Regions from separate parts of the Streptomyces lunalinharesii genome, predicted to be linked through region 2. Evidence: riboswitches for the same ligand, from Rfam matches in the RefSeq annotation. Region 2 holds a riboswitch; each other region holds the start of a gene.
What was found. Region 2 has a riboswitch for cyclic di-AMP ahead of ABD385_RS38995 (M23 family metallopeptidase). Riboswitches for the same ligand answer to the same signal wherever they lie in the genome.

Region 1 (10,490 bases), on a different contig from region 2:
CCGGACGCCCGGCAGGCGCTGGCCGACGCGCGGCTGTCGAAGAACCCGGTGCACCACTCCGAGGCCGCGCACGGAAAGGGCAAGACCGGCATTCCGGGCGAACGCGGCGCCAACCTGATGACGCACCTGCTGAACATCGACCCGCCGGACCACACCCGGCTGCGCCGCCTGGTCTCCAAGGCGTTCACCCCGCGCCGGGTCGCCGCGTTCGCGCCGCGCATACAGGAGCTGACCGACCGGCTGATCGACGGCTTCGCGCAGCGGGGCAGCGCGGACCTGATCCACGAGTTCGCGTTCCCGCTGCCGATCTACGCGATCTGCGACCTGCTCGGCGTCCCGCCCGAGGACCAGGACGACTTCCGGGACTGGGCCGGCATGATGATCCGGCACGGCGGCGGGCCGCGCGGCGGCGTCGCCCGGTCCGTGAAGAAGATGCGGGCGTACCTGGCCGAGCTGATCCACCGCAAGCGGGCCGACCTCGGCGACGACCTGATCTCCGGGCTGATCCGGGCCTCCGACCACGGCGAGCACCTCACGGAGAACGAGGCCGCCGCGATGGCCTTCATCCTGCTCTTCGCCGGCTTCGAGACCACCGTCAACCTCATCGGCAACGGCGCCCACACCCTGCTCCGTCACCCCGCACAGCGCGAACTGCTCCAGAAGTCGCTCGCGGCCGGCGACGAGGAACTGCTCGGCACCGCCGTCGAGGAGCTGCTCCGCTACGACGGGCCGGTGGAGCTGGCCACCTGGCGGTACGCGACCCGGGAGCTGACGCTCGGCGGCCAGCGGATCGCCGAGGGGGACCCGGTCCTGGTGGTGCTGGCCGCCGCCGACCGCGATCCGGCGCGGTTCGACGAGCCGGACGTGCTCGACCTCACCCGGCGTGACAACCCGCACCTGGGCTACGGGCACGGCATCCACTACTGCCTCGGCGCGCCGCTCGCCCGGCTCGAAGGGCAGACCGCGCTGACGACCCTGCTGACCCGCCTTCCGGACTTCCGACTTGCGGCGGAACCTGACGATTTGCGCTGGCGCGGCGGGCTCATCATGCGCGGACTGCGCACCCTGCCGGTGGAGTTCACGCCCGAACCGTCCCGACCTGGTGCCATGCCGTAATTGACACTTCGTCAGTTGCGTGACCATTGCGTGATCTCCGCTACACCGGCTTGTGACTGCCCGTGACCCCGGCTACCTTTCGACCGACGATCGGGGCCGGCCCCGGGCTGCCGCCCGGTGTTCCCGCCGACACCGGTCCGACAACTTCAACCGCCGCGCGAAAGGCAACCGCATGCGTTCCGGGAACGGCCGACACCGTCGCCCCAGACAAGCACCGGCCATCTTTGTCACGGCAGGAGTGACCGGCGCGGGCCTGGCCCTCCCGCTGTTCACCGCGGGCGGTGCCCAGGCAGCCGACGCGTCCACCTGGGACCGCGTCGCACAGTGCGAGAGCGGCGGGGTGTGGAGCGCCGCCACCGGCAACGGCTTCTACGGCGGCGTCCAGCTCACCCAGGAGATGTGGGACGACTACGGCGGCTCCGCCTACGCCTCCCGCCCCGACCTCGCCAGCCGCGCCCAGCAGATAGCCGTGGCCGAGGCGATCCTCGACGACCGCGGCCCGGACGCCTTCCCCAGCTGCGCGGTGAAGGCCGGACTGACCAAGGGCGGCCGCAAGCCCGCCGTCGACCCCGGCGCCACCACCCGGCCCGCGCCGCGCCCGTCCCACGGCCACACCGGCACCGGCGACCCCTCCGACACGGCCGGGGACCAGGATCAGGCGGGCCCGGCCGGCAGGACCCCCGCGCCGTCCGACGGCGCCTCCGCCGGTTCCGACACCGGCACCGGTGCCGACGCGGGTGCCGACGCCGGTACCGACGCCCCGGACGCGCCCCCGGTGACCCCGGACCCGACGGACTCCTCGTCCGCCACTCCCGCCCCGTCCGACTCCGCGACGCCGGGCGACTCCCCTTCGGGGAAGCCGTCCGACCCGGCGTCCCCCTCGCCGTCCGACCCGGCCGACCCCGGTGCCCCGGCGTCCCCGTCGGACTCCGCCGGACCCGACCGGCCCGCCGAGCCGGGCACGCCGCCCGCCGCCGGCAAGCACCGCGGCACGCCGGACGACGGCACGGACCCCGCCCAGGACCGGGACGGCGGCAGCGGCCGGCATGCCTCGCGCGGCGGGGAGACGCCCCGCACGCCCCCGGCGAAGACCGACAGCTACCGCGTGCGCGCCGGTGACAACCTGTCAGCCATCGCGGACCGCCATGACCTGCCGGGCGGCTGGCCGGCGCTCTACCACCGCAACCAGGGCGTCATCGGCGCCGACGCGGACCTCATCCACCCCGGCCAGCTGCTCGATCTCGGCCGGACACAGGGGTAGTTACCGGCAGTTCGTCGTTTTTCGCGGCGTTCCGTAAAAGTGAGATATGGCTCTCGTTGCGGGGGGCGGACCCCGGTTCGCCCCCCGTTCTCATACCGGTGCCGACCTGCGGAAATGACCACCGCGATGATCAAAAACGGTCAACTTGGTTCAGAAGATGGGGTTTGAACACCAACGGGATTACTGATTACGGTCAGGACCGCTCGCCAAAGCGGGCCCTTCGATCGCACGCCGAGTCCTGCCGGCGGTCGGAGTCGACGACGCGCAAGCGCCGAAGGCAGGAGCGGGGGACCCAAGGTAAGTGCCGACCCCGCCCGTGAGAACGGGTCAGTCGGCTTGGGGTGAAGTCGCGTGTGCAGCACACGCGGCCGGGCAGCTCACACGGCCCGAACCCGACAGCTCACCTCGTAGGCGTCGGTGAGGAAACGAACGCACGATGCTGATCAACAAGGGCAAGCACCGCCGCAGCTCCAAGGCCGTCCGCGTCGCCACCCTGGCCGGTGTCGCCGGCGCCGCCGTCGCCGTCCCGCTGATGGGTGCCACCTCCGCTTCCGCCGCCTCGGTCGCCACCTGGGACAAGGTCGCCCAGTGCGAGTCCGGCGGCAACTGGTCGATCAACACCGGTAACGGCTACTTCGGTGGCCTGCAGTTCTCGAACTCCAGCTGGGCCGCCGCCGGTGGCACCCAGTACGCGGCCCGCGCCGACCTGGCCACCAAGTCCCAGCAGATCGCCGTCGCCGAGAAGCTCCTCGCCATCCAGGGCCCGGGTGCCTGGACCTGCGCCGGCGCCGGCAACCTGACCTCCGGTGGCCCGGCCGCCAACGTCGACACGTCCGGCGGCGCCACCGTCAAGAAGAGCCAGGGCGCCTCCGAGGCCCGCAAGCAGACCGAGGGCACCACCAAGAAGTCCGCCCCGGTCCGCGAGAAGGCCGAGAAGGCCCAGCCGGCCCCGCAGCAGTCGCACCGCTCCGGCGACACCTACACCGTCAAGGCCGGCGACACCCTCGCCAAGATCGCCAAGGCGCACGGCACCCACTGGAAGTCGCTCTACGCGGCCAACAAGTCCGTCGTCGGCGGCAACCCCAACCTCATCTTCCCGGGCCAGAAGCTCAGCATCTGAGCCGTCCCGGTTGCCGAGAGAGCTGCCCCGCTGTGGCGCGTACCCCCGAGCGCGCCACGGCGGGGCTTCTCCGTTCCCGGGCCCCGGAACCCCACCGCGGCCCGGCCGTCCCGCCTGGACCGCCCCGGCGACCGTCCTGACGTGCACCGATCCCGGTGCCCCGCCGACGGCCCGGCGCGACGTTCCCCGCTCAGCGAACATTGCCCGCAAACCTCCCGTGAACTGGGCTTTTAGCCTGCTTGTTGGGGTTTTTCGTCCCACGGAGCGGGCCACAGGCGAGCGGATCCGTCCGAGGCCGTTAGGCTCATGCCGAGAACTCCAGACACCCACGAAGGAGACAACGTGCCGTCCATCGACGTCGTCGTAGCCCGCGAAATTCTCGACTCGCGAGGTAATCCCACGGTCGAGGTCGAGGTCGGCCTCGACGACGGCAGCACCGGCCGTGCCGCGGTGCCGTCCGGCGCCTCCACGGGTGCCTTCGAGGCCGTCGAGCTGCGGGACGGCGACCCCAACCGCTACCTCGGCAAGGGCGTGGAGAAGGCCGTCCTCGCCGTCATCGAGCAGATCGGCCCGGAGCTCGTCGGCTACGACGCGACCGAGCAGCGGCTGATCGACCAGGCGATGTTCGACCTGGACGCCACCGACAACAAGGGCTCGCTGGGCGCCAACGCCATCCTCGGCGTCTCCCTGGCCGTCGCGCACGCCGCCTCCGAGGCCAGCGACCTGCCGCTGTTCCGCTACCTCGGTGGCCCGAACGCGCACGTCCTGCCCGTCCCGATGATGAACATCCTGAACGGCGGCTCGCACGCCGACTCCAACGTGGACATCCAGGAGTTCATGATCGCCCCGATCGGCGCGGAGTCCTTCTCCGAGGCCCTGCGTTGGGGCGCCGAGGTCTACCACACCCTCAAGAAGGTGCTGAAGGCCAAGGGTCTGGCCACCGGCCTGGGCGACGAGGGCGGCTTCGCCCCCAACCTCGGCTCCAACCGCGAGGCCCTGGACCTGATCCTGGAAGCCATCAAGGAAGCCGGCTACGCCCCCGGCCAGGACATCGCGCTCGCGCTGGACGTCGCCGCCTCCGAGTTCTACAAGGACGGCAAGTACCAGTTCGAGGGCAAGGAGCGCTCCGCCGCCGAGATGACGGAGTACTACGAGGAGCTGGTGGCGGCCTACCCGCTGGTCTCCATCGAGGACCCGCTGTTCGAGGACGACTGGGCCGGCTGGAAGGTCATCACCGACAAGCTCGGCGCCAAGGTCCAGCTCGTCGGCGACGACCTCTTCGTCACCAACCCCGAGCGCCTGGCCCGCGGCATCGAGGAGGGCTCCGCCAACGCCCTCCTGGTCAAGGTCAACCAGATCGGTTCGCTGACCGAGACCCTGGACGCCGTCGAGCTGGCCCAGCGCAACGGCTTCAAGTGCATGATGTCGCACCGCTCCGGCGAGACCGAGGACGTCACCATCGCCGACCTCGCCGTCGCCACCAACTGCGGCCAGATCAAGACCGGCGCCCCGGCCCGCTCCGAGCGCGTCGCCAAGTACAACCAGCTGCTGCGCATCGAGGAGATCCTCGACGACGCCGCGGTGTACGCGGGCCGCTCCGCCTTCCCGCGCTTCAAGGGCTGACCACGCCCTGACGCCGTCGGCGCCCCGCGCGCCGCACGGCAGCAGCACCGCACCGTCCGGCCGCGCTCTTCGAGGGTCCGAGGACTCGACGAGGGGGCGCGGCCGGGACGAAGCACACCGTCCCCGGCACCGGTCCCGTACCGTTGCCGGGGACGTACGTCATGACGACGTCGGGACGGAAGCTGAAGGGGAGGCGACGTGCCCGCGGACCGGTTCTCCACCGCGACCCGGCTCAAGGCGCTCGGCGAACAGGCCGCCGCCCGCGTCCACCGCGCCAAGCGGCGACCCCGCCGCAACCGCCTCACCGGCCGCGCCGCCCTGTTGGCGCTGGTGATGTGTTCGCTGGTGGTCGCCCTCGCCTACCCGATGCGGCAGTACATCTCCCAGCGTTCGGACATCGCCGACCAGCGCCGCAAGGCCCAGGACGCCGCCGCCGCGCTCGACCGGCTGCGCGACGAGAAGGCCCGCTGGCAGGACTCGGCCTACGTCCGGCAGCAGGCCCGCCGCCACCTGCACTACGTCATGCCGGGCGAGACCGGGTACGTCGTCCAGGACGGCTCCGGCGTCCGCGCCGCCCCCAAGGAGGCCAAGGCGGCCCAGCGCCCCTGGTACGACAAGCTCTGGACCGACGTCGACGCGGCCGACGCGGCCGACGCCGCGGGACCCGCCGCCGCCACGATCGGGCGGTAGCCCGCGACGGCCACGACCGGGGAGACTGTACGCGCGGGCCCGACGCGCTCGCGCGGGACGCCACCGGTCTCCCGCCGCCGCCCGGCCCCGCCGCCACCCACCTCCGGCCCTGACCGAAAGCGCACATGGACACCCCCCCGCCCCAGACCGAGCCCACCGAGCCCACCGCCGCGGACATCGCCGCCTTCAAGGACCAGCTCGGCCGCCCGCCGCGCGGCCTGCGCACCATCGCGCACCGCTGCCCGTGCGGGCAGCCGGACGTCGTGGAGACCGCACCGCGCCTGGAGGACGGCACCCCCTTCCCCACGCTCTACTACCTCACCTGCCCGCGGGCCGCGTCCGCGATCGGCACGTTGGAGGCCAACGGCGTGATGAAGGAGATGACCGAGCGACTGGCGAACGACCCCGAGCTGGCCGCCGCCTACCGCGCGGCCCACGAGGACTACATCCGCCGGCGGGACGCCATCGAGGTGCTCCAGGGCTTCCCGAGCGCGGGCGGGATGCCCGACCGGGTCAAGTGCCTGCACGTGCTCGTCGGCCACTCGCTGGCCGCCGGCCCGGGCGTCAACCCGCTCGGCGACGAGGCCCTGGCCATGCTCCCCGAGTGGTGGCGCAAGGGCCCCTGCGTGACGCCCTGCGCGGAGCCCGCCGCGGGCCCCGCGCACACCTCGGCAACCCGGCCGGACGCCGCCGACGGCGGCCGCGGCCCCGAAGGAGACGCCAAGTGAAGCGGGTCGCCGCCATCGACTGCGGTACCAACTCCATCCGCCTGCTGGTCGCCGACCTCGACCCGGAGACCGGTGAACTGAAGGACCTGGACCGGCGGATGGAGATCGTCCGGCTGGGCCAGGGCGTGGACCGGACGGGGCGGCTGGCGCCCGAGGCGCTGGAGCGCACCTTCGCGGCCTGCCGGAAGTACGCCGCGGTGATCGAGGAACTGGGTGCGGAGCGGCTGCGGTTCGTGGCGACCTCCGCGTCCCGGGACGCGGAGAACCGCGACGCGTTCGTCCGCGGGGTGGTGGACATCCTCGGCGTCGAGCCCGAGGTGATCAGCGGGGACCAGGAGGCGGAGTTCTCCTTCGTCGGCGCCACCAAGGAGCTGACCGGCCACCCGCACATCGCACTGCCCTACCTCGTGGTGGACATCGGCGGCGGCTCGACGGAGTTCGTGCTCGGCGACCGGTCGGTCCGGGCGGCGCGCTCGGTCGATGTCGGCTGCGTCCGGATGACCGAGCGCCACCTGGTCCACGACGGCGTGGTCTCCGACCCGCCCGCGCCGGAGCGGATCGCCGCCATCAAGGCCGACATCGCCGCGGCCCTGGACCGCGCCGAGGAGACCGTCCCGCTGACCGAGGCCGCCACGCTGGTCGGCCTGGCCGGTTCGGTGACCACCGTCGCCGCGGTCGCGCTCGGCCTGGAGACGTACGAGTCGGCGGCCATCCACCACTCCCGGATGTCCCGGGCCACGGTCGCCGAGATCACCGAGCGGCTGCTGACCTCCACCCACGCCGAGCGCGCGGCGATCCCCGTCATGCACCCGGGGCGGGTCGACGTGATCGCCGCCGGCGCCCTCGTACTGCTGTCGATCATGGAGCGGGTGGGCGCCGACGAGGTCGTCGTCAGCGAACACGACATTCTGGACGGAATCGCCTGGAGCATCGCCTGACCGGCGGCCCGGTCAGGCCCCGCGCACGGCGCCGCAACCACCGCCCGCACCGCGGCTTTTGAGCGGTCGCGGCGCCGTCCGAGCGGGTTTCGGGGGCCCCGGAGGGGGCCGGGAAGGCCGTCCGGGAAGAAAGTTCGTGAAATCCTTCACATGAAAAACCCGCCTCCCGGGCGAAGTGGAGGGTCATTCGACCCTCATTCGAAGGTCCTAGGACTCATCTGCCCGAGGATTGCGGGGTCTACGGTGGGTCTCCACCGTGTTACGCGAGTGCCTTGAAGGGCCTTGGTACGGCCCTTCGCGAGGGGACAATCCCTGATCAACAGGGGTATCCAACGTGTCGCGTTATACCGTGGTTCCCCGAACGCGCTATGGCGTCGGTCACGGGGACGGCGGAGTGTAGCAGATGCCTTCGTCATTCTTGTGAAGGGGCTCACGAGCGACCCCCCAAGTGGGGGTGGATACTCGATTGCATGAGCACCACGGAGCGTCCCAGGATCCTCGTTGTAGGCGGTGGGTACGTAGGCCTGTACGCGGCACGCCGCATCCTGAAGAAGATGCGGTACGGCGAGGCGACCGTCACGGTCGTCGACCCGCGCTCGTACATGACGTACCAGCCCTTCCTCCCTGAAGCTGCGGCCGGCAGCATCTCCCCCCGTCACGTTGTGGTCCCGCTGCGGCGCGTGCTGCCCAAGGCGGAGGTCCTCACCGGCCGGGTGACCACCATCGATCAGGACCGCAAGGTCGCCACCATCGCCCCGCTCGTGGGCGATGCGTACGAGCTGCCCTTCGACTACCTGGTCGTCGCGATGGGCGCCGTCTCCCGCACCTTCCCGATCCCCGGCCTGGCCGAGAACGGGATCGGTATGAAGGGCATCGAGGAGGCCATCGGCCTGCGCAACCACGTCCTGGAGCAGCTGGACAAGGCTGACTCCACGACCGACGAGGAGGTCCGCCGCAAGGCGCTGACCTTCGTCTTCATCGGCGGCGGCTTCGCCGGTGCGGAGACCGTCGGCGAGGTCGAGGACATGGCCCGCGACGCCGCGAAGTACTACAAGAACGTCAAGCGCGAGGACATGCGCTTCCTGCTGGTCGACGTCGCGGACAAGATCCTCCCCGAGGTCGGTCCCAAGCTCGGCGCCTACGGCAAGGAGCACCTGGAGTCCCGGGGCGTCGAGGTCTACCTCAAGACCGGCATGAAGTCCTGCGTCGACGGCCACGTCATCCTGGACAACGGCCTCGAGGTGCTGTCCAACACCATCGTGTGGACCGCCGGCGTCAAGCCGAACCCGGCGCTCTCCCGCTTCGGCCTGCCGCTGGGCCCGCGCGGTCACATCGACGCCGAGCCCACCCTCCAGGTCAAGGGCACCGACTACATCTGGACGGCCGGCGACAACGCCCAGGTCCCCGACCTGGTCGGCCGCAAGAACGGCAACGAGAACGCCTGGTGCCCGCCGAACGCGCAGCACGCGCTGCGGCAGGCCAAGGTCCTCGGCGACAACGTGGTCTCCGGCATGCGGGGCTTCCCGCAGAAGGAGTACAGCCACGCCAACAAGGGCGCGGTGGCGGGTCTCGGCCTGCACAAGGGCGTCGCGATGATCGTCATGGGCAAGATGAAGATCAAGCTCAAGGGCCGTCTCGCCTGGTACATGCACCGCGCGTACCACGGCATGGCGATGCCGACGTTCAACCGCAAGATCCGGGTCTTCGCCGACTGGACGCTGGCCGTCTTCCTCAAGCGCGAGGTCGTCTCGCTCGGCGCCATGGAGAACCCCCGCGAGGAGTTCTACGAGGCAGCCAAGCCGGCGCCGGCTCCGGCCGCCGCGGCCGACGGGGACAAGCCGAAGGCCAAGGCTTCCTGAACCATCGGTCGGGTACTCCGACCAGCCCGAAGGGCGTCCGCCATCCGTGGGGCGGGCGCCCTTCGGCGTGCTCGGATGTGGCCGAATCTGCACGCCGTGTTGTTCTCTAGCAGGCGAACGGGACTATCTGGGTCCCCACTTGGCGTTTACGTGGTGGGTGAAACTTCTTTGCCCGACTCGTCATGACGGAGGTGTTGCGACATGGCCGGTGCCGCTGGACGGCTCACCAAGCTCGCCGAGGAGGTGCTGGGTACCCCGCTCCCGGTGCGGATCCGCGCCTGGGACCGCAGCGAGGCCGGTCCCCCGGGCGCCCCCGTGCTGGTCGTCCGCAATCGTCGGGCCCTGCGGCGACTGCTGTTCAAGCCGGGCGAGTTGGGCCTGGCCCGGGCCTGGGTGGCCGGTGACGTCGACGTCGACGGGGACCTCTACGAAGCGCTCGACCTGCTCGCCGGGCTGATCTGGGAGCGCGGCAGTGCCGCCCCGAAGCCCGCCCGCGCCGCCGCGCTGCGGGCCCTGGCCCGCCCCGAGGTCCGGGCCGCCGGCAAGGAACTGCTCTCCCTGGCCGGGCTGCCCGTCCCGCCCGCGCCGCCCGTCGAAGAGGCCCGGCCGCGCCGCGGGGCACTGCACTCCCTGCTCCGCGACCGGCAGGCCATCAGCCACCACTACGACGTCGGCAACGACTTCTACGCGCTGGTGCTCGGCCCGTCCATGGTCTACTCCTGCGCGTACTGGGAGGCCCCGGACGAGACACTGGAGGACGCCCAGCGCGCCAAGCTCGACCTGATCTGCCGCAAGCTCGGCCTGACGGAGGGCCAGCGGCTGCTGGACGTGGGCTGCGGCTGGGGCTCGATGGTGCTGCACGCGGCCCGCGAGTACGGCGTCCGGGCGGTCGGCATCACGCTCTCCGAGGAGCAGGCCACCTACGCCCGCAAGCGGATCGCCGACGCCGGGCTCGCCGACCGGATCGAGATCCGGGTCCAGGACTACCGCGAGATCGCCGACGGGCCGTTCGACGCGATCTCCTCGATCGGGATGGCCGAACACGTCGGCCGGGCCCAGTACGCGGAGTACGCCGGTCTGCTGCACGACCTGCTGAAGCCCGGCGGACGGCTGCTCAACCACCAGATCGCGCGGCGGCCGCTGGCGGACGAGGAG
Region 2 (10,490 bases):
TGGCTCGTGTCGTTGGGACAGGTGGGGAATCAGCCGGTGAAACCAGGCAAACGAAGCGGAGTGGGGAGGCCGCCGGTCCAGAACCGCCCCAGACGTCAGCGTGGCGGTCGCGCGGGCACGAGACGCACCCCGGCGCCGGGGCTGTCCGCAAGAGCGGTGATGGAGGTGACCGCCATACGCGTCGGTGGACCGAGCGGCGCACCACAGCTGGCGGGCGCCGGAGCGCCATCGGCCCGCTGGTCGATTACCACCCGCCAGGCACGTCCGTCGGTGTGCGCGACGGTGACCGCCCAGCTGCGACTGGAGCCCGCAGCCGCCCCGGCAACGGGAGGCTGGCTGTGGGCATCCCCCGCTTTGGGCCGCACCGAGTCGGTCCGTACGACGTCGAGTGCGTCCGCGCGCCACTCCCGAAGGAGTTCGCGGACTGCGAGGTCAGCGGCCTGGGCCGGTCGGTCCCACGTCGAGCGGCCGCGGCACTGATCGAGGGCGACGAGGCCATCACGCGCCGCTTCCACGACGTTCTCGACGAGTTCAGCCGAGGCGCGACCGTAGGCGTAGCCGTGGGGAAGGACGAAAAGCGTGGGGGAGAAGCGGTGGCCACCGATGTGCGTCACCTCCCAGGTCACGCAGCCCTCGGCGGCCAGGTGGGCGGCCAGCGGTCGGCCGAAAAGGGCGCAACAGCGATCCCGTTTGCCGTTGGTGCACACCAGCACCACAGGTTCGCCGGTGTACGGCTCCCAAAGGCCGCGATGATCTCCGGCTCCCGCGGCGCCGAAATCCAGCCTGAGAGCGGCCTGCACATCGGTGACGGTGGTGGTGCGGATCCAGGAGTGGCCCGGCGCGGTGTGCGCGAGGAAGAGCCGGCGTCGGGGAGCGCCGTGAAAGTCGGCATGGCGTCCGGGACGGCGGATGAGAGCAACACGTACGCCAGTGCCTTCTGCCGCGACTTCCAGGGCCCGGCCGAGGTCCGGGTCGAGGTGGCTGTCCGTCAGCGCCTTGGCTCCCCACGGCCCGCTTTGTTCGATCAAAAGCCAGGTCCGGGCGGTGGCTGCTGTTCCGGCGAGGGGTTCGGCGGCATCAAGGGAAGCGCGGGTGCATGTGCTCACGAAGGTGAGCCTAACCCGGAGTTCTATGTCTGGAATGCCGGAAGAGCGGCAAGGCAGGCGACGACCAGCGGCGGAGGAGTGTGCGGCTTCCGGTATAGCGGAGTCGGGCGTGGAGGCCGACGGCTGCGGCGCCGGCCGGTGGGTGCGAGGCGCCGGTGGACGGCGTCGGCGAAACCCCCTGTGGACCAGCGGAAGCCCTGAGGGCGGAGCGAGGGACCCGCTTCAGGTGGTCCGCGAGCAGCCCTTCTGAGACGGCAGGGTTCGAAAACGCGAGTGCGCCTTGTGGGGTGATCGGGGTCGCCCGGGCGCCCGGTGTGTCATGGCAGGTGGTCACGATCGTGGCTCGTTCGGCCCGGGTGGATCGAACGGGGTGAAGCAGGTCGGGCCGCGACGCCGGTGGTCCGTTACGATCGACAGTCGTCCGCCGCCGGGCCGTGCGGCCCGCCGCCCGCTCCATGGAGGCGCTCCCTTGGCCACGCAACAGATTCCGGTCGTCGTCCTCGCGGGCTTCCTGGGGTCAGGCAAGACCACCCTCCTCAACCATCTGCTGCGTGCCGGCGACGGCACCCGGATCGGCGCGATCGTCAATGACTTCGGCAGCATCGAGATCGATGCCATGACGGTCGCCGGGCAGGTGGACTCGATGGTTTCGCTCGGCAACGGGTGCCTGTGTTGCGCGGTCGACACCAGTGAGTTGGATGATTATCTGGAGCGGCTGGCCCGCCCTGCCGCGCGCATCGACGTGATCGTCATTGAAGCCAGCGGGTTGGCCGAGCCGCAGGAACTCATCCGGATGATCCTTGCGAGTGACAACGACCGCATCGTCTACGGAGGGCTGATCGAGGTCGTCGATGCCGCGGAATTCGAGGACACCCGTGCGCGGCACCCCGAACTCGACCGACACGTGGCGATCGCCGATCTCGTGGTGCTCAACAAGGCCGATCGGGTCGAGGATGAGGCGCGTCAGGAACTGATCGGCAGGCTCGCGGATCTTGCTCCTGGACGGCCGGTGCTCTGTACGGCCTTTGGGCGGATCGACCCGGAGATGTTCTTCGACCGCGGACCGGGGGAGGACCGCGACGCCACCGTACGCCAGCTGTCTTTCGAAGATGTGCTGCGTGAGGCTGCTGACAGCAGCGCTCCGGGGCGGGGGGCGGATGCTTGCGACGAGCGTGATCACGTGGACTGTTACGCATGCGACCACGACCATGCCGGGCATCTCCATGCTGCCTACGAGAGCGTGGAGTTCGTGTCCAGGGAGCCGATGCATCCGCGTCGGCTGATGGGGTTCCTCGACAGCCGCCCGAGTGGTCTCTACCGCATCAAGGGGTTCGTCCACTTCGACGTCCCGGAGAACCGGCAGAAGTTCGTACTGCACGCGGTCGGCAACTTCCTGCGCTTCTACCCCGAGCCCTGGGCGAAGGGGGAGGAGCGGACCACCCAACTGGTGATGATCGGCAGCGGGATCGATGCCCCGGCGTTGGGTAAGGAGCTGGATAACTGCCGCCAGGTGGTGCCCGAGGAGGCTGACGAGAACAGCATGTGGGGTGTGCTGAGGTATGTGCCTTCGCGGGAGGAATGAAGGAAGAGGGGGAGGGGATCGGATGGGGCTGTCTACTCCGTCCGCTGCCCCACGATGGCCCCTGCCGGCTGCGGTCTTGTGGTGGGGGAGAGAGAAGCGGCGGTATGCCTCCGGCTACATCCCCGTCGCGGTGATTCCCCGCCTACGAATGACGCCGCCGCGGTGGCTCTTCACCACCCCGGCGGCGTCACGTACGCAGTTCGTCGTGGTTACACGGGACCGGCCAGTGCTGCCACCTTCGTGGTCAGCGGCAAGCCGGAGCCGTCCCGGCGGGGATCAGGTTCCGGCAGTGCGACGGCCGCGCCCTTGGCGTCGGCGGCGCGCACCGGTGCCGCGCCGACCCAGGCCATCGTCAGGCAGTCCTCGCCCTTGAGGAACCGCTGGCAGCGCACGCCACCGGTGGCCCGGCCCTTGCGCGGGTACTGGTCGAACGGTGTGAGCTTCGCCGTCGCCACCGAGTCGTCCAGCGTGCCGTGCGACCCGGCGACCGTGAACACCACGCCGTCCACGGCCGGATCGACCGCAGCGAAGGCGATCACCTTCGCGCCTTGGCCCAACTTGATGCCCGCCATGCCGCCCGCCGGCCGGCCCTGTGGTCGGACCTGCGACGCCGGGTAGCGCAGCAACTGTGCCTCGTCGGTGATGAAGACCAGGTCTTCCTCCCCCGTGTGCAGCTCCGCGGCGCCCACGATGCGGTCACCGTCCTTGAGGGTGATGACCTCCAACTCGTCCTTGTTGGACGGATAGTCGGGCACCACCCGCTTCACGACGCCCTGTTCCGTGCCGAGGGCCAGACCCGGTGAGGACTCGTCCAGGGTCGTCAGGCACACCAGCTGCTCGCCGTCCTGGAGGCTCAGGAACTCCGCGATGGGGGCGCCACCGGAGAGGCTGGGCGTCGTGGTGTCCGGAAGCTGCGGCAGGTCGATCACCGACAGCCGCAGCAGCCGCCCGTCGGACGTCACCGCGCCGACCTCACCACGTGCGGTCGCCGGCACCGCCGAGACGATCACATCGTGCCTGGCACGCCTGGCATCGGCGTCGAACGCCGCCTCCGCCGTCGTGGTGCGCGCCAGCAGGCCCGTGGAGGACAGCAGCACCCGGCACGGGTCGTCGGAGACCTCCAGCGGCACGGCGGAGACCGGAGAGCCCGCCGACTCCAGCAGGACCGTCCGGCGCGGCGTGCCGTACGTCTTGGCGACCGCTGCCAGCTCGCCGGAGACCAGCTTGCGCAGTTCAGCGTCCGACTCCAGGATCCGGGTCAGTTCCGCGATCTCGGACTCCAGCCGCTCACGCTCGGCCTCCAACTCGATCCGGTCGAACTTGGTCAACCGGCGCAGCGGGGTGTCGAGGATGTACTGGGTCTGCACCTCGCTGAGCGCGAAGCGCTCGATCAGGCGCTCCTTGGCCTGGGCGCTGTTCTCGCTGGAGCGGATCAGGCGGATGACCTCGTCGATGTCCACCAGGGCGGTCAGCAGGCCCTCGACCAGGTGGAGCCGGTTGCGCCGCTTGGTGCGGCGGAACTCGCTGCGTCGGCGCACCACGTTGAAGCGGTGGTCGACGTAGACCTCCAGCAGTTCCTTGAGGCCCAGCGTCAGCGGCTGGCCGTCCACCAGGGCGACGTTGTTGATGCCGAAGGACTCTTCCATCGGCGTGAGCTTGTAGAGCTGCTCCAGCACCGCCTCGGGGTGGAAGCCGTTCTTGACCTCGATCACCAGCCGCAGGCCGTGCTCGCGGTCGGTGAGGTCCTTCACGTCCGCGATGCCCTGGAGCTTCTTGGCCCCCACCAGATCCTTGATCTTGGAGATGACCTTCTCCGGGCCGACCGCGAAGGGGAGTTCGGTGACGACCAGGCCCTTGCGGCGGGCGCTGACGTTCTCCACCGCGACCGTCGCGCGGATCTTGAACGTGCCGCGGCCCTTCTCGTACGCGTCCCGCACCCCGCCCAGGCCCACGATCCGGCCACCCGTCGGCAGGTCCGGACCGGGCACGAACCGCATCAGGGTTTCGAGATCGGCGTTCGGATGCTTGATCAGGTGGCGGGCCGCGGCGATCACCTCGCCGAGGTTGTGCGGCGGCATGTTCGTCGCCATGCCGACGGCGATGCCGGACGTCCCGTTGACGAGGAGGTTCGGGTACGCGGCGGGGAGGGCGACCGGCTCCTGCTCCTGGCCGTCGTAGTTGGGCGTGAAGTCGACGGTGTCCTCTTCGATGGACTCCGTCATCAGGGACGTCGCCGACGCCATCCGGCACTCGGTGTACCGCATCGCGGCGGGCGGGTCGTCGTTGCCCAGGGAACCGAAGTTGCCGTGCCCGTCCACCAGGGGCAGCCGCATCGAGAACGGCTGCGCCATGCGGACCAGGGCGTCGTAGATCGACGCGTCGCCGTGCGGGTGGAGCTTGCCCATCACCTCACCGACGACTCGGGCGCACTTCACGTACGCGCGCTCGGGCCGCAGGCCCATCTCGTTCATCTGGTAGAGGATGCGGCGGTGCACGGGCTTGAGACCGTCGCGGGCGTCCGGCAGGGCGCGCGAGTAGATGACCGAGTACGCGTACTCGAGGAAGGATCCCTGCATCTCGTCGACGACGTCGATGTCGAGGATCCTCTCCTCGAAGTCGTCCGGCGGCGGGGTCTTCGTGCTGCGGCGGGCCATCGCGGCTGCGGCTCCTTCTGCTGCGTCTACTGCCGATGTGTGATCAACGCTGTGGGATCAACGCTATTGGGTCAACGCTTCGGACCAACTCGGGGATCCACGTTGACCGGCCGGCCGGCGGACCGACCGGCGAGTCCGATGAGTCTGACGCCGACCATTGTGGACCGCCCCACTGACAACGCTCACCACGACTCCCCCCTTCCCGCCCCGCCGTGGGGGACGGCGCACGTTCGGGGCCTTCCGCACGGGAACTTCGCCAGATGCCGACGCGGTTGCATACAGTGACAGAACTTCCTCGCAAGCGGATCGAAGGGACGTACATGCCCATGGGTCACACGGCCACTGAAGAAGCCGGCTCCGGCGGCCTGACAGCAACCGAGCACAGGCTGGCCAACGGCCTGCGCGTGGTGCTCTCCGAAGACCACCTGACGCCGGTGGCGGCCGTCTGCCTGTGGTACGACGTCGGCTCCCGCCACGAGGTCAAGGGCCGCACCGGCCTGGCTCACCTCTTCGAGCACCTGATGTTCCAGGGCTCCGCGCAGGTGAAGGGCAATGGCCACTTCGAGCTCGTCCAGGGCGCCGGCGGTTCGCTCAACGGCACCACCAGCTTCGAGCGCACCAACTACTTCGAGACCATGCCCGCCCACGAGCTGGAGCTTGCCCTCTGGCTGGAGGCGGACCGGATGGGCTCGCTGCTGACCGCGCTCGACGAAGAGTCCCTGGAAAACCAGCGCGACGTCGTCAAGAACGAGCGCCGCCAGCGCTACGACAACGTCCCCTACGGCACGGCCTTCGAGAAGCTGACGGCGATGGCCTACCCGGACGGCCACCCGTACCACCACACCCCCATCGGGTCGATGGCCGACCTCGACGCCGCCTCCCTGGAGGACGCGCGGTCCTTCTTCCGCACCTACTACGCGCCCAACAACGCGGTCCTGTCCATCGTGGGCGACATCGACCCCGAGCAGACGCTGGCCTGGGTGGAGAAGTACTTCGGCTCGATCCCCTCGCACGACGGCAAGCAGCCGCCGCGCGACGGCAGCCTGCCCGAGACCATCGGCGAACAGCTGCGCACCGTGGTGGCGGAGGAGGTCCCCTCCCGCGCCCTGATGGCCGCCTACCGCCTCCCGCACGACGGCACCCGTGAGGCCGACGCCGCCGACCTCGCGCTCACCATCCTGGGCGGCGGCGAGTCCTCCCGGCTCTACAACCGCCTGGTGCGGCGCGACCGCAGCGCCGTCGCCGCCGGCTTCGGCCTGCTCCGGCTGGCCGGCGCGCCCTCGCTCGGATGGCTGGACGTCAAGGCGTCCGGTGGCGTGGAGGTGCCCGCCATCGAGGCGGCCGTCGACGAGGAGCTGGCCCGCTTCGCCGAAGAGGGGCCCACCCCGGAGGAGATGGAGCGCGCCCAGGCCCAACTGGAGCGCGAGTGGTTGGACCGGCTCGCCACGGTCAGCGGCCGCGCCGACGAACTGTGCCGCTTCGCCGTCCTGTTCGGCGACCCGCAGCTCGCGCTGAGCGCCGTCCAGCGCGTCCTGGAGATCTCCCCGCTGGAGGTGCAGGCGGTCGCCAAGGCCCGGCTGCGCCCCGACAATCGCGCCGCGCTCGTCTACGAGCCGACCGCGCAGACCGACGCCGCCGGCACCGAGGAAGAGGAGGCGGCCAAGTGACCGACGCCACCACCCCCGTGAGCACCATGGAGTTCCACCCGCAGCCCCGCAGCGGTGCCGCCAAGCCGTGGGCCTTCCCGGCCCCCGAGCGCAGCCAGCTGCCCAACGGGCTGACCCTCCTGACGAGCCACCGCCCCGGCCAGCAGGTCGTCGCCGTGGAGATCAACCTCGTCGCCCCGCTGGAGGCCGAGCCCGAGGGCCTCGACGGGGTCGCCACGATCATGTCCCGGGCGCTGTCCGAGGGCACCGACAAGCACACCGCGGAGGAGTTCGCCGCCGAGCTGGAGCGTTGCGGCGCCACCCTGGACGCGCACGCCGACCACCCCGGTGTACGGGTCTCCCTGGAGGTCCCGGCGTCCCGGCTGCCGCGCGCGCTGGGCCTGCTCGCCGACGCGCTGCGCGCCCCCGCCTTCCCAGAGGGGGAGGTCGAGCGGCTGGTCGGCAACCGCCTCGACGAGATCCCGCACGAGCTGGCCAACCCGGCCCGGCGGGCCGCGATGGCGCTGTCCAAGGAGCTCTTCCCGGCCACCTCCCGGATGTCCCGGCCCCGTCAGGGCACCGAGGAGACCGTCGCCCGGATCGACGCGGCCGCCGTCCGCGCCTTCTACGACGCGCACATCCGCCCCGCCACCGGCACCGCCGTCATCGTCGGTGACTTCACCGGCCTCGACCTGGACGCCGCACTGGCCGACACCCTGGGCGCTTGGACGGGTTCCACCGCCGATCCGCAGAAGCCGTCCCCGATCGTCGCGGACGACACCGGCCGCGTCGTGATCGTCGACCGCCCCGGCGCCGTCCAGACGCAGCTGCTCATCGGTCGGATCGGCGCGGACCGGCACGACCGGGTGTGGCCCGCCCAGGTGCTCGGCACGTACTGCCTCGGCGGCACCCTCACCTCCCGCCTGGACCGGGTGCTGCGCGAGGAGAAGGGCTATACCTACGGCGTGCGGTCCTTCGGGCAGGTCCTGCGCTCCTCGGCGCCGTCCTCCCCGGAGGGCGCGACCGGCGCCGCCATGCTCGCCATCAGCGGGTCGGTGGACACCGCCTCCACCGGGCCGGCCCTCCAGGACCTGTGGACGGTGCTGCGCACCCTCGCCGCCGAGGGGCTGACGGACGCCGAGCGGGACGTCGCCGTGCAGAACCTCGTCGGCGTCGCGCCGCTGAAGTACGAGACCTCCGCCGCCGTCGCCGGCACGCTGGCCGACCAGGTGGAGCAGCAGCTCCCCGACGACTACCAGGCGCAGCTGTACGTCCGGCTCGCGGAGACCGGCACGGTCGAGGCGACCGCCGCGGTCGTCAACGCGTTCCCGGTGGACCGGTTGGTGACGGTCCTGGTCGGTGACGCGGCGCAGATCGCCGAGCCGGTCAAGGCGCTGGGCATCGGCGAGGTGACGGTCGTCAGCGGCTGACCCACCCTGTGACGGGGCGTCATCCGACGGCTCGTCAATCATCGACAAAGCGGCTCCCGTGGCGGTCACTTGCCACGGGAGCCGTTTCGTTCGTGCGCTCCGTGGGGCTACCGGGCCGGCGCCTGCGGCTCCGGTCGGTCGTCACTGTGACGGGCCGGTGGTGACCGGTTTGTTGCGTCGGTTGCCCGATTCGCGTGTGGCGTGGCGCACAAAAATCCGGTTCTGTTTGCCGATTGAAAGTTGTCCCGATTAGCGTCGGTCCGGCTGTTCGTCACAAGTCCGCCACACCAGTGGCACCGGACAGTCATCGCCGAGTCCCCGTACGGCGCGAGCCAGGGGAGCCGGGGACCCAACCGTCCCTTGGGGTGAATCGGGCCCCTCTCCGGAGGAGTCCGTAGGAGACCTTCCTGCTCCGAACCCGTCAGCTAACCCGGTAGGCGAGAGGGAAGGAAAGGATCAGCCAGTACATGGCGTTCACCCGTGCCACCGGGAAGCACCGTCGTGCGAGCCGCACCGCTCGCACCACCCGCAACCTCGCCGGCATAGCCACCCTCGCCGCCTCCGGCGTCGTCGCCTCCGTCGCGTCGCCCGCGCTGGCCGCGACGGACGAGTCGGCCCCCCATGACACCGGCCTCCAGCAGGCGGTCGTGATGGGCGACGAACTCGCCGTCCGGATCGAGGCACAGGCTGACGCGCAGCAGGCGGCCGCCGAGGCCACCGCGGCGCGCGCGAAGGCCGAGGCCGAGGCCGTCCGGCTGGCCGACGCGGCCAAGAAGAAGGCCGACGAGGTGAAGAAGAAGGCCGACGAGGAGCGCGCGGCCAAGGTGCGCGCCGCTCGCGAGGCCGAGCGCAAGCGCCTCAACACCTTCGTCGCCCCCGTGACCGGCTCCTACGTCTCCACCGGGTACAAGGCGTCCAGCGGACTGTGGTCCTCCGGTAGCCACACCGGCATCGACTTCCACGCCGCCTCCGGCACGTCGGTCCACGCCGTGGGGTCCGGCACCGTCGTCGAAGCCGGCTGGGGCGGCGCGTACGGCAACAACATCGTGATCCGGATGAACGACGGCACGTACACCCAATACGGTCACCTTTCGTCGATCGGGGTGACGGTCGGCCAGTCCGTCACCCGGGGCGAGCAGATCGCCCTCTCCGGCAACACCGGCAACACCACGGGTCCGCACCTCCACTTCGAGGCCCGGACCGGCCCCGACTACGGCTCGGACATCGACCCGATCGCCTACCTCCGCGCGCACGGCGTCAGCGTCTGATCCGACCGCGACTTCTCCGCCGCAGTACCGTCCCCCGGAGCCCCGGCCCACCACCCTGGTGGGCCGGGGCTCTGCTGTTACCCCAAGACGGGCGGCGCTTCCCTGGGCTGCGCGGGCGCTTTCGGACAGCCATCATCTCGCCGACCGAATGATGCCCCGCCCGTCGTCCGAAAAGCGCCCATGAATTCTCGAACTCCGGAGAGGAAATCCGCGCCGGTCGAATACAGTCGGGGAAAATCGTCGAACGGCGGCGGTTTCCGGTGATGACGGTGGAGGCGCAGGCGATGCGAGGTCACATTTCCACGCATGCGGTGTGCACGGCGATTCGCGACGACATCGTCTCGGGAGTGCTCGCGCCCGGGAGCCGACTGGTCGAGGATGTTCTCGCCACGCGGTACGGCGTCTCCAGGGTCCCGGTGCGAGAAGCGCTGCGCACCCTGCAGTCCGAAGGATTCGTCACCACGCGCCTCCATGCGGGCGCCTGCGTCGCCGAACTCACCGAACGGGAAGCCGTCGACCTCCTCGACATCCGGGCCGCCCTGGAGCCGCTGGGCGCCGCCCGTGCGGCCACCCGCCGCAGCGCCGCCCACCTCAAGGTGCTGCGCGGCCTCGTGCGACTCGGTCGTGAGCGGGTCCGGCACGGCCACCCCGCGGACCTGTACCAACTGGACGCCTGGTTCCACGAGACGCTCGCCCAGGCCACCGGCAGCCCCCACCTCACCGCCCTGCTCATGCAACTGCGGCGCAAGATCGAGTGGATGTACGTCGTGGAGCCACCCGCGCGCCCCGCCGCTTCCTGGGACG
Region 3 (10,490 bases), on a different contig from region 2:
GTCCTGGCTGGACTTCTACTCCTACGAGCGCTTCGCCGCCGACGCCGCCGAGTGCTACCGGGACCTGCGGCTGCCCCGCCAGGTGCGCCGCTTCACCGAGCAGGCGCTGTCCCGGCCGACGGAGGAGTTCGTCCGGTCGCACGGGCTGCGCCTCGTGGTGTCGGCCGTCGCCGAACTGGAGTCCGGCAATCTGGACGCGGCCTGCGCCGCCGGCACCCGTGCCGTCGAGGTGGCGGGCCGGATCTCCTCGGCCCGCACCACCGAGTACGTCCGTGACCTGCTGCACCGCCTGGAGCCGTACGGGGACGAGCCCCGCGTGGTCGAACTCCGCGAGCGGGCCCGGCCGTTGCTGGCGGCGCCGGCGTAGCAGCGGTGGCGCGGACCGGGGAGCGGGGCCGCCGCAAGGGCGCGGGTCCGGGTGGCGGCGGGTCGGCGCGGCGGCCGTCGGGGGCGCCCCGCCGTGGGTTCGTCGCCGCAGGTCAGACAGGTCGTGCGGAGTCAGGTCAGTGCGGATTGTCGGTGCGGCCCGTCATGATGGACTACGTCGTCGGCGAGGACGCGCCGGCCCGCGGCGACGGGCGGGTCGGCGGTCATGCGGTTGGGGAGGTGCAGTGGCGGCGTACGACTGCGACGTGCTGGTGATCGGTGCCGGGATCGTGGGGCTCTCCACGGCCCGGGCGCTCACCCGCGCCGCGCCCGGCATGCGCGTCGTGGTGCTGGAGAAGGAGCCCGCTGCGGCCCGCCACCAGACCGGGCGCAACAGCGGCGTGATCCACAGCGGCATCTACTACCCACCGGGCTCGTTGAAGGCGCGCTTCGCCCTCCAGGGCTCGGCGGAGATGGTCAAGTTCTGCACCGCGCACGCCATCGCGCACGAGGTCACCGGCAAGCTGATCGTCGCCACCGAGCGCAGCGAGCTGCCGCGGCTGCACGGCCTGATCCAGCGCGGCCGCGAGCACGGCCTGCCGGTGCGGGAGCTGGGCCCCGCCCAGATCGCGGAGTACGAGCCCGAGGTGCGCGGGCTGGCCGCCATCCACGTGGGCACCACCGGCATCTGCGACTTCGGTGCGGTGGCCCGGCAGCTGGGCCGGCTCGCCGAGGAGGACGGCGCCCGCGTCGTGTTCGGCGAGGAGGTCACCGCCATCGGCCGCCGCCCGGGCCGGGTCGCGGTCCGCACCGCCGGCGGCACGGTCTACCGCGCCCGCGCGCTGGTCAACTGCGCCGGGCTGCACTGCGACCGGGTGGCGCGGCTGGCGGGCGACGACCCGGGCATGCGGATCGTCCCGTTCCGCGGCGAGTACTACACCCTCGCCCCGGAGCGCGCCGCCCTGGTCCGCGGCCTGGTCTACCCGGTCCCCGACCCGGCCTTCCCGTTCCTGGGCGTGCACCTGACCCGCGGCGTCGACGGCTCCGTCCACATCGGGCCGAACGCCGTGCCCGCGCTGGCCCGCGAGGGCTACGACTGGCGCACGGTCCGGCCCGCCGAGCTCGCCGGGACCCTCGCCTTCCCCGGCTCCTGGCGGATAGCCCGCCGCCACTGGCGCTACGGCGCGGGCGAGCTCCACCGTTCGCTGTCCCGCGGCGCCTTCACGGACGCGGTGCGCCGGCTGCTGCCGGCCGCCACGGCGGAGGACCTCGTGCCGTCGCCGGCCGGGGTCCGCGCCCAGGCCGTCCTCCCCGACGGCACCCTCGTCGACGACTTCCTCTTCGCCGAGTCCCCCGGCATGATCCACGTCCTCAACGCGCCGTCCCCGGCCGCCACGGCCTCCCTCCCGATCGGCCGGGAGGTGGCCCGGCGGGTGACCCGGCTGCTGGGCCTCCCGGCTCGGGAGGTGGGCAGCGAGGGCGCCGGGGAGTGAGGGCGGCGGGGCACGGGCCGGGGCCGGAGGGCGTGCGACGGCTGCCGCCCTCCCCGTAGACGCGGCGCCGACCTGCGGTTCGACCGTTCGACGGGTCCCGGCCGGGGCCGGCCCGTCGGCGACGGTCCACCCCGCGGCGGCACCGTCCGTAGAATCGGACGCACTGTGTCCGAGAACCCCGCCACCCCTGAGACCGCCGCTGCCGCTGCCGACGTGACGGCCGCGCACGCCCCGGTGACCGCCGCCCCGCCCGCGCGCCCGCTCGGCGCCACCGCCGCCTCGGCCGCCGTGCCCCGGCGCGGCGCGCCGATGTTCCCCGACGGGACGGGGCCGGCCGCCGACCCCGCCGGCTCGCACCACGAGCGGCGGATCCGCTCCTTCCAGCCGCGCCGCAGCCGCGTCACCGCCTCCCAGGCCGAGGCGCTGCGCCGGCTGTGGCCGACGTGGGGCATGGACATCGACGGGCTCTCCCGCCTCGACCTCGACGCGTTCTTCGGCGGGCTGCCGGTCGTCCTGGAGATCGGCTTCGGGATGGGCGAGGCCACCGCGCAGATGGCCGCCGCCGACCCCGGCACCGGCATCCTCGGCTGCGACGTGCACACCCCCGGCCAGGGCAATCTGCTCCGCCTCGCGGAGCGCAACGGTCTGTCCAACATCCGGGTGGCCAACGGTGACGCGATCATCCTGCTGCGGGAGATGCTGGCCCCCGGCTCCCTCGCCGGCCTGCGCGTGTACTTCCCGGACCCCTGGCCCAAGAAGCGGCACCACAAGCGCCGGCTGATCCAGCCCGAGTTCGTGGCGCTGGCCGCGACCCGGCTCGCGCCCGGCGCACTGGTGCACTGCGCGACCGACTGGGAGCCGTACGCCGAGCAGATGCTGGAGGTGCTCGCCGCCGAGCCGGCGCTGGAGAACCTGCACTCCGGGTACGCGCCCCGGCCGGAGTTCCGGCCGCTGACCCGGTTCGAGGGGCAGGGCCTGGACAAGGGGCACACCGTCCACGACCTGCTGTTCCGCCGCCGGGGCTGAGGCCGCGGCCCCGGGGCACCGGTCCGGCCCGCCCGCGGCACTCCCCGTCCGCGTGTCCCCGCCGGCCCGCCCTCGCTAGGGTCGACGGGTGTACCCGTCACCGCCGCCGCTGCCCGAGCGCTCAGCCGGCCCGTCGTCGTACACGCCCGTCGAGGTTCCCGACGGGCCCCGGCGCCGGTCCGCGCCCTGGCGCAGCAAGACCGTCGGGGCCGTCGCGCTGGCCGCGCTGCTGGCCCTGTCCGGGGTGCTCATCCTCGGCATCGTGCGGCGGCAGACCGGCACCGAGGGGTTGCTGGTCGGCCTCGGGCTGGCGGTCTTCCCGGTGCCGCTGCTGATCGCGGCGTTCTGCTGGCTGGACCGGATCGAGCCCGAACCCTGGCGGAACCTCGCGTTCGCCTTCGCCTGGGGGGCGTGTGCCGCGACCCTGGTCGCGGTGCTGGCCAACGGCTTCGCCACGGACTGGTTGGCGAACAACATCGCCTCCGCCTCACCGACCGACGCCCAGGCGTGGGGCTCGACCGTCGTCGCCCCGATCGTCGAGGAGGTGATGAAGGCCGCCGCCATCGTGCTGCTCTACCGCTTCCGCCGCCGTGACTTCGACGGCATCACGGACGGCATCGTGATCGCCGGGATCACCGCGACCGGATTCGCCTTCACCGAGAACATCCTCTACCTGGGCAGCGCCTTCGGCGAGGACCGCTCCATGGGGCACACCGGCCTGGACTCGCTGACCGCCGGCACCTTCTTCGTGCGGATCGTGGTCTCCCCGTTCGCCCATCCGCTCTTCACGATCCTCACCGGGCTGGCCTTCGGGATAGCCGCCACCCGCTACCCGCGCCGCCGGGCCGCCCGCGCCGCGCTGGTCCTCCTCGGCCTGACCACGGCGGTCCTGCTGCACGGCGTGTGGAACGCCGCCTCCAGCCTCGGCGACGCCGGCTTCCTGACCGTCTACGGCGTGTGCATGGTGCCGGTGCTGCTGACCCTGACCTGGCTGGCGCTGTGGGCCCGCCGGCAGGAGTTGCTGTCCGTGCGGGTCTACCTCGCCCCGTACACCGCCGCCGGGTGGCTCGCTCCGCCCGAGCCGACCGCGCTCGCCTCGCTGCGGACCCGCGCCCTGGCCCGCGACCTGGCCCGCCGGACCCACGGCCCGGCCGCCGCCCGCGCCGTCACCGCCTACACCACCTTGGCCACCGCCCTCTCCTTCCACCGCCGCCGCGCCCACCTGGCGGGCCCGTCCCCGGACTTCGCCGCGCGGGAGCGCGAACTGCTGGAGCTGCTGTGGCAGTACCGGACGTGGGCGGGTCCTGCGCTGCTCCAGGCGTGGGCGTGCGGCGCGGGCGCACCGCGCCCGCGCGCCCGTGACCAGCGCTGATCGCCACACCTGACGGTGCTTCCGGGCGCCGCGCCGCCCGCGCGTAGGCTCGTGGGAGTTGTCCGTGAAAGGGAGGATTCTGCGATGGCTGGGATACCGACGAGTGTGGTGGCGGCCGCCGGTCTGGTGGGCGGTTACGGCGTGGCCCGGTGGACCAAGAAGCGCCCGTTGGGCGGGGTGGCGCTGGCGGCGGCCGGTGCGGTGGCCGCCCGCGGCTGGCAGCAGAAGGCCGGCACGAAGGCGGCCGCGGCGCTGAGCGGCGCCTACGTGGCGGCGTTCGCGGGGTCGCATCCGCTGGCCAAGAAGATCGGGGCGTGGCCTTCGGTCTTCGCGGTGGCGGGCGGCGTCGCGCTGGCTTCGTGGGCGGTGGCGGACCGGCGCGGCTGACGGCGGGCCGCGCCCCGGTCGACGGCTGCGCCGGGTGCGGCGGACGGTGCGGGGCGCGGCGATGCGCGCCCCGCACCGGCGCGGTGTGCGGCACCGTACCGGCCCGCCGCACCGCATCCGTCGCGCGTCAGGCAGACGCCTCCGTGAGGAGGGCGAGTTCGACGTCGGTGAGGGCGAGTTCGGTGACGGCCAGCAGGGCCGGGAGCTGCGCCAGGGTGCGGGCGCTGGCGATGGGCGCCGCCACGGTGGGCTGGGCGGCGAGCCAGGCGAGGGCCACGGTGGACACCTCGGCGTCGTGGGCCGCGGCGACGGTGTCGAGGGCCTGGAGGACGCGGCGGCCGCGGTCGGTCTCCAGGTACGCGGCGGCCTTCCCGGTGCGGGCGCTGTCGACGTTGCCGCCCGGGCGGTACTTGCCGGTCAGGAACCCGGAGGCGAGCGCGTAGTACGGGACCGCGGCGATGCCGTTGCGGGCGGCCACGTCGGCGAGTTCGCCCTCGTAGGTGTCGCGGGAGACCAGGTTGTAGTGCGGCTGGAGGGCCACGTAGCGGGCCACGCCCTCGCGGGCGGAGAAGTCCAGCGACTCCTGGAGGCGCTGCGCGGAGATGTTGGACGCGGCGATCTCGCGGACCTTGCCGGCCCGGACGAGGTCGTCGAGGGCGGTCAGGAACTCGCCCACCTCGACCGATTCGTCGTCGTAGTGGGTGTAGTAGAGGTCGATGTAGTCCGTACGGAGGCGGCTCAGGGAGAGGTCGACGGCGGTCTTGATGGTGGCGGCGGACAGGCCCTTGAGGTCGGTCTGCGCGCCGACCTTGGTGGCGATCACGACGTCGTCGCGGTTGCCGCGGGCCGCCGTCCAGTTGCCGATGACGGTTTCGGACTCACCGCCCTTGTTGCCGGGCACCCAGAAGGAGTAGGCGTCGGCGGTGTCGATGAAGTTGCCGCCGCCGGCGACGTAGGCGTCGAGCACGGCGAAGGACTCGGCCTCGTCGGCGGTCCAGCCGAAGACGTTGCCTCCGAGGCAGAGCGGGGAGACGGACAGCGAACCGAGCGACTTGGGCGTGGGGGCGGAGCTCTGGGCGTGTGTCACGGTCATGCTCCGTGACAACGCCCGGCAGCGGGGAGTTGTTCCCTCCGCACCCGCCCGGTCGCGGGGAATCTCTCCCCCGCGACCGGGCGGCCGTCAGACCGTGACCCCGCGGTCGTGCAACCAGGGCAGCGGGTCCGTCGGGGCACCGGCGCCGGGGCGGACCTCCAGGTGGAGGTGGGGCGTGGTGGCGTTCCCGGTGGCGCCGACCCGGCCGATGACGTCGCCCGCGTGCACCCGCCCCGTCGTCTTGACCATCGACGACAGGTGGCAGAACCAGAGCTGCGTGCCGTCGTCGAGGGTGAGGACGATGCGGTAGCCGTAGCCACCGGCCCAGCCCGCCTGGGTGAGGGTGCCGTCGTGAACCGCCCTGACCAGCGTGCCGGTCGGGGCCGTGAAGTCCTGTCCGGTGTGGTCCGCGGCCCAGCGGTCGCCGGCCTGCCCGAAGCCGGTGGCGAGGGTGTACGAGGAGACCGGGGCGACGGAGGTCCTCGCCCCGTCGGCGGGCCGGTCCTCCGACGCCGCCGGACGGGCCTGCGACGCGGGCGCAGCCGGCGCGGATGCCGTGGCGGGCGCTGAGCCGGATGCCGTGGCGGGCGCCGTGGCGGGCGCTGGGCCGGATGCCGGCCCGGCGTCCGATGCGGAGCCCGGCCCGGCCTCCGCACCACTGCCCGCCTCCGCCGCCGGCTCCGCGGCCTCCGCTCGGCCGTCGGCCTGCTGCAGGATGCGGTGGCGCAGCGCCTCGGCCGGCCCCGCGCCCGGTGCGCCGCCAGCGGTGGCGGCGTCGCCCTGTGGGTGGGACGCGGCGGGGCTGACGGGGGCGGAGGGCCCCGCGGGGGCGGAGGCCGCGGCGTCCGCGCCGGCGGGCGTCGCGACGGGCGCGGCACCGGCGTCGGCCGCGCGGGGGCCGGCGTCCTGGAGGGCACCGGGGGCGTCGTCGAGGGCGCCTGCGGGGTCCGGCACCGATATCGGCACCGGCGGCCGGTCCTCGGCCGCGGCCACCCCGCTCGCGCCGACCGCCGCGATCACGCCGACGCCCAGCACCGTGCCGCCGCGCGCCAGCCCGCCGCTGCGCTGCTTGGCCACCCGGTGCTTGCCGCGGACCGGGCGGGCCGATGCGTCGCCGGCGGCCGACTCGTCGGCCGGCAGGCCTGCGTCGCCGACGTCCTCACCGGCGGGGCCGGCCGACGGCTCGGTACCGCCCGGCGCGTCCGCCGGCGCGCCCTCGGGCGACGGGTACGGGGCCAACAGGTCGTGGGAGAACGCCTCACCGAGGGATCGCCGCCCCGGCAACTGGCCGTACGACGCGAGGACTTGGGGTGCCTCGCCGGAAGCGGCACCGTCCACGGAACCACCGGCACCAGCAAACGCGCCGCCGCCGTCAGAACCGCTCACAGCGGCGGGAACAGCGGCACCGGAGGGAACACCGGCACCGGCGGGATCACCGGCAGTCGTGGGAACGGTGAAGGCGGCGGGGCCGCCGAAGTCGGTGGGACCACGGAGGCCGTACGCGGACGGAGCATGAGGGGCGGGCCTGTTGGACGCCACGGGGGCGCACTCCTTTCCTTCCTTCTCGCCTACCGGGTTAGCTGACGGGTTCGGAGCAGGAAGGTCTCCTACCGGCGCCCCCTGGCGAGAGGCGCCCGATTCACCCCAAGTTGGTGGTTCCCCGGTTCCCTCGACTCAATTCCAAGCAATTCCAGGCGGATCCGACAGGACCCCCGGAACCGGCCGATCCGGGCGACTCGACTCGGGTCGAGGACGCGGGTCGCGCCGTGCGGAAGGCCGGCTCGGGCGGGTGGCTCAAGGTCGTTCTGGAGGTGCGGGAACAGCGCGTGCAGGATTCGGCGCCGGCGCGCGGTGCCGCCATTGGCGACGGCTGGGACGACCGCGCTCCGTTATCGGACAGTAATAGAGACGGTGCGGGAAATCCAAGCGTTCCCACGAATCCGCGAGGGTTCCGCAAGCCCCCCGAACAAGCTCTGGCGTGGACTTTTACCCCCAGTCCGGCCGCAAACAGGGCGAGTTGGAGCGACATCGCCAAACGATCTCGCGGCGATCGTGCGCCAGTCGTTATGCGGAGGGCCGCCCCACAGTTACGGAACGTGAGGACGGTAACGTCGCCTCATGGTCGTCAACGTCGCGAACACCGGAAACACCGGAAACGCCGGACACACCGGAAACACCGTCAACACCCCACGGGACGTGGCGGTTCGGTACCGGGAGTTCTCCTGGTACGAGGCGCGGGGCCGGTCCGACGCGCACGAGGAGCTCTCCGCCCGGATCGGCCAGGACGACGAGATCTGCGAACTGCTGGCCCGTTCGCTGCCCTCGGGGAACAAACAGCAGCCGAACCTGCTGCTCGCCGCGGTGCGCTACCTGGACGGCCCGCACGCCGAGTCGGGGCCGCGCGGCGAGGCGGCGTACGGGCGGTGGCGCGAGTGGACGGTCCGGCACTGGGACGAGGTCCGCGCGGTGATCATGCAGCGCGCGACCCAGACCAACGAGCCGGCCCGCTGTGCCGCGTTACTGCCCCTGCTCGCCCGGCTGCCGCAGCCGCTGGCCCTCCTGGAGGTCGGGACGTCGGCGGGGCTGTGCCTCCACCCCGACCGGTACAGCTACCGGTACGTCCCCGACGGGCCCCCCGGCACCTACGGGGAGCTGGTCGAGGCCGGCGCCCCGGACGGCGCGGTCACCTTCACCTGCCGCACCAGCGGGGTCGCGCCCTGGGACGACGGCGCGACGGTGCCGCCCGGCGCGCGGCCGGAGGTCGTCTGGCGCGCCGGCATCGACCTGGAACCGCTCGACCCGGTCGGGACGCCGGACGACCTGCGCTGGCTGCACGCCCTGGTGTGGCCCGGCGACGAGGCCCGGGCGGCACGGCTCTCGGCGGCCGTCGAGGCGGTCCGGACGTCGCCGCGGCCCACGGTGGTGCGCGGCGACCTGGTCGACGAGCTGCCGGCGCTGGCCGCCCGGGCACCGGCCGGGGCGACGCTCGTCGTCTTCCACAGCGCGGTGCTGAACTACCTTCCGCCGGCCCGGCGCGAGGAGTTCGCCGGGCTCGTCCGGTCGGTGCTGGCCGAACGGGACGGCCCGGGGCACTGGATCTCCCAGGAGTACCACGGCGTGCTGCCGTGGATCACCGCGCCGGAGCACCGGGCCCTCGGGCCGGGGGACCCGATGTCGCTGACCCTCGCCCTGGACGAGCGCCCGGTGGCCCTGACGGGGCCGCACGGCCAGCGCGTGCACTGGTTGCGTCCGCCGCAGCCGTAGCGCCCACCGCCCGCCCGTTCACCGGCTCCCCGCGCTACGCCTCCAGGGGCCGCTGCACCGCCAACAGGGCCATGTCGTCGGCGGGGCCCCCGCGGGTGTGCCGGGCGACGTCCTCGACCACCACGTCCAACAGGTCGCCGGGGCCGCTGAATTGGCTGCCGCGCAACCGGGCGCACGGGTCGTAGAACCGCCCGGCCCGGTCGCGGGCCTCGGTCACCCCGTCGGTGAACAGCATCAGCAGCGCCCCGGCCGGGAAGAACGTCTCGTCCGCGTGGTCGGGCCAGCCGGCCACGTCGCCCAGGCCCAGCGGCAGCGCGGCGGCGGACGGGGGCAGCTCCCGTAGGCCGCCGTCCGGGGTGAGCAGCAGGGGGGACGGGTGGCCGCGGTTGAGGATGCGCAGCACGGACTGGTTCCCGGCGGGGACTTCCGCCAGGACGGCGGTGGTGAAGCCCTCGTCCTGGTCGAGGCCGGTGCGGCGCCCGCCCTCCCGTTCGATCGCCCGTTCCAGCCGGCTCGCCACCGCCTCCAGGGTGGTCTCCTGCTCCGCCGCCTCCCGGAAGGCGCCGACCACGACGACCGCGGCCTCCACGGCCTCCAACCCCTTGCCCCGGACATCGCCGACGATCATCCGCACGCCGTGCGGGGTGTCCTGGACGGCGTGCAGGTCACCGCCGATGCGGGCACCGGCCCGGGCGCCCACGTAGCGGGCGGCGACCGCCAGGCCGGCGAGGGTGTCGGGCGGCGTCGGCAGCACGGCCCGTTGGGCGGCCTCGGAGACGTCGCGCACGGAGGCGAGCCGGGCGTCGCTGCGCCGGACGACCCGGTTGATGCCGAGCGCCATCAGGGCCACCACGACGACCGTGACCGCCTCGGTGGCGGACTGGTAGTAGTCCTCGGCCCCGTGGTACGTGGCGAGCAGGACCTCGGTGACGACGGCGGCCAGGGCGGTGCCGGCGGTGGCCCGCAGGGAGTACAGCGGGGCGGCAACCAGGGGAGCGGCGGAGAGGAACGGAGCCGCGGTGTACTGGGGCGGCGTCACGACGTCGAAGAGCACGCCGCCGACGATCAGGAGGGCGGGCAACCAGCGCGCCAACGGCCGCCCCCACGAGGACATCTGGTCGCGACGCGCCCGCCGTTCCTCGTCACCCGTGCGGTTCCCGCCGCCTCGCACCATCCGCACCGGCCTCTTCCCAGTCCGCCCGCCCGGCCGCGCACCCGCCGGGCACGCGTTCCCCGAGGCACTGCCGTCTCAAGGCTTGCGGGCCCCGCGCCGCCCGGCGAGTCCTCCTACGCCGAACGGGGCGGGAGCACCCACCCACCACGCCCCGACCGTCCCCCGCAAAACGACGAACGGCGCCCCGACCGTCGTACCGGTCGGGGCGCCGCTCTCCCTCGGAGCACCGCGTGCTCCACCTGGTGGGCCATCAGGGGCTCGAACCCTGAACCAATGGATTAAAAGTCCACTGCTCTGCCAATTGAGCTAATGGCC

Region 1: linked by a shared signal. The riboswitch ahead of ABD385_RS33590 (transglycosylase family protein) and the one ahead of ABD385_RS38995 (M23 family metallopeptidase) in region 2 are both predicted to bind cyclic di-AMP.
Region 3: linked by a shared signal. The riboswitch ahead of ABD385_RS32940 (M23 family metallopeptidase) and the one ahead of ABD385_RS38995 (M23 family metallopeptidase) in region 2 are both predicted to bind cyclic di-AMP.

What each region holds. Positions count from the first base shown of each region.
Region 1 is NZ_BAAARK010000035.1:46,730-57,219, reverse strand. It holds gene ABD385_RS33600 (cytochrome P450 family protein) at 1-1,116, shown strand, start outside; gene ABD385_RS33595 (transglycosylase family protein) at 1,355-2,377, shown strand; cyclic di-AMP (ydaO/yuaA leader) riboswitch at 2,637-2,806, shown strand; gene ABD385_RS33590 (transglycosylase family protein) at 2,814-3,497, shown strand; gene eno (phosphopyruvate hydratase) at 3,804-5,120, shown strand; gene ABD385_RS33580 (FtsB family cell division protein) at 5,319-5,810, shown strand; gene ABD385_RS33575 (DUF501 domain-containing protein) at 5,936-6,538, shown strand; gene ABD385_RS33570 (Ppx/GppA phosphatase family protein) at 6,535-7,476, shown strand; gene ABD385_RS33565 (NAD(P)/FAD-dependent oxidoreductase) at 7,947-9,335, shown strand; gene ABD385_RS33560 (class I SAM-dependent methyltransferase) at 9,537-10,490, shown strand, end outside.
Region 2 is NZ_BAAARK010000062.1:18,404-28,893, reverse strand. It holds gene ABD385_RS39020 (ferredoxin family protein) at 96-1,106, opposite strand; gene ABD385_RS39015 (CobW family GTP-binding protein) at 1,576-2,688, shown strand; gene ABD385_RS39010 (DNA gyrase/topoisomerase IV subunit A) at 2,898-5,342, opposite strand; gene ABD385_RS39005 (M16 family metallopeptidase) at 5,669-7,009, shown strand; gene ABD385_RS39000 (M16 family metallopeptidase) at 7,036-8,418, shown strand; cyclic di-AMP (ydaO/yuaA leader) riboswitch at 8,717-8,873, shown strand; gene ABD385_RS38995 (M23 family metallopeptidase) at 8,886-9,686, shown strand; gene ABD385_RS38990 (GntR family transcriptional regulator) at 9,971-10,490, shown strand, end outside.
Region 3 is NZ_BAAARK010000033.1:55,403-65,892, reverse strand. It holds gene ABD385_RS32970 (NsdA family TPR-like regulatory protein) at 1-367, shown strand, start outside; gene lhgO (L-2-hydroxyglutarate oxidase) at 612-1,859, shown strand; gene trmB (tRNA (guanosine(46)-N7)-methyltransferase TrmB) at 2,025-2,885, shown strand; gene ABD385_RS32955 (PrsW family intramembrane metalloprotease) at 2,974-4,257, shown strand; gene ABD385_RS32950 (hypothetical protein) at 4,342-4,644, shown strand; gene ABD385_RS32945 (aldo/keto reductase) at 4,772-5,737, opposite strand; gene ABD385_RS32940 (M23 family metallopeptidase) at 5,825-7,075, opposite strand; cyclic di-AMP (ydaO/yuaA leader) riboswitch at 7,288-7,434, opposite strand; gene ABD385_RS32935 (DUF2332 domain-containing protein) at 7,856-9,001, shown strand; gene ABD385_RS32930 (PP2C family protein-serine/threonine phosphatase) at 9,036-10,175, opposite strand; tRNA gene ABD385_RS32925 (tRNA-Lys) at 10,416-10,490, opposite strand, start outside.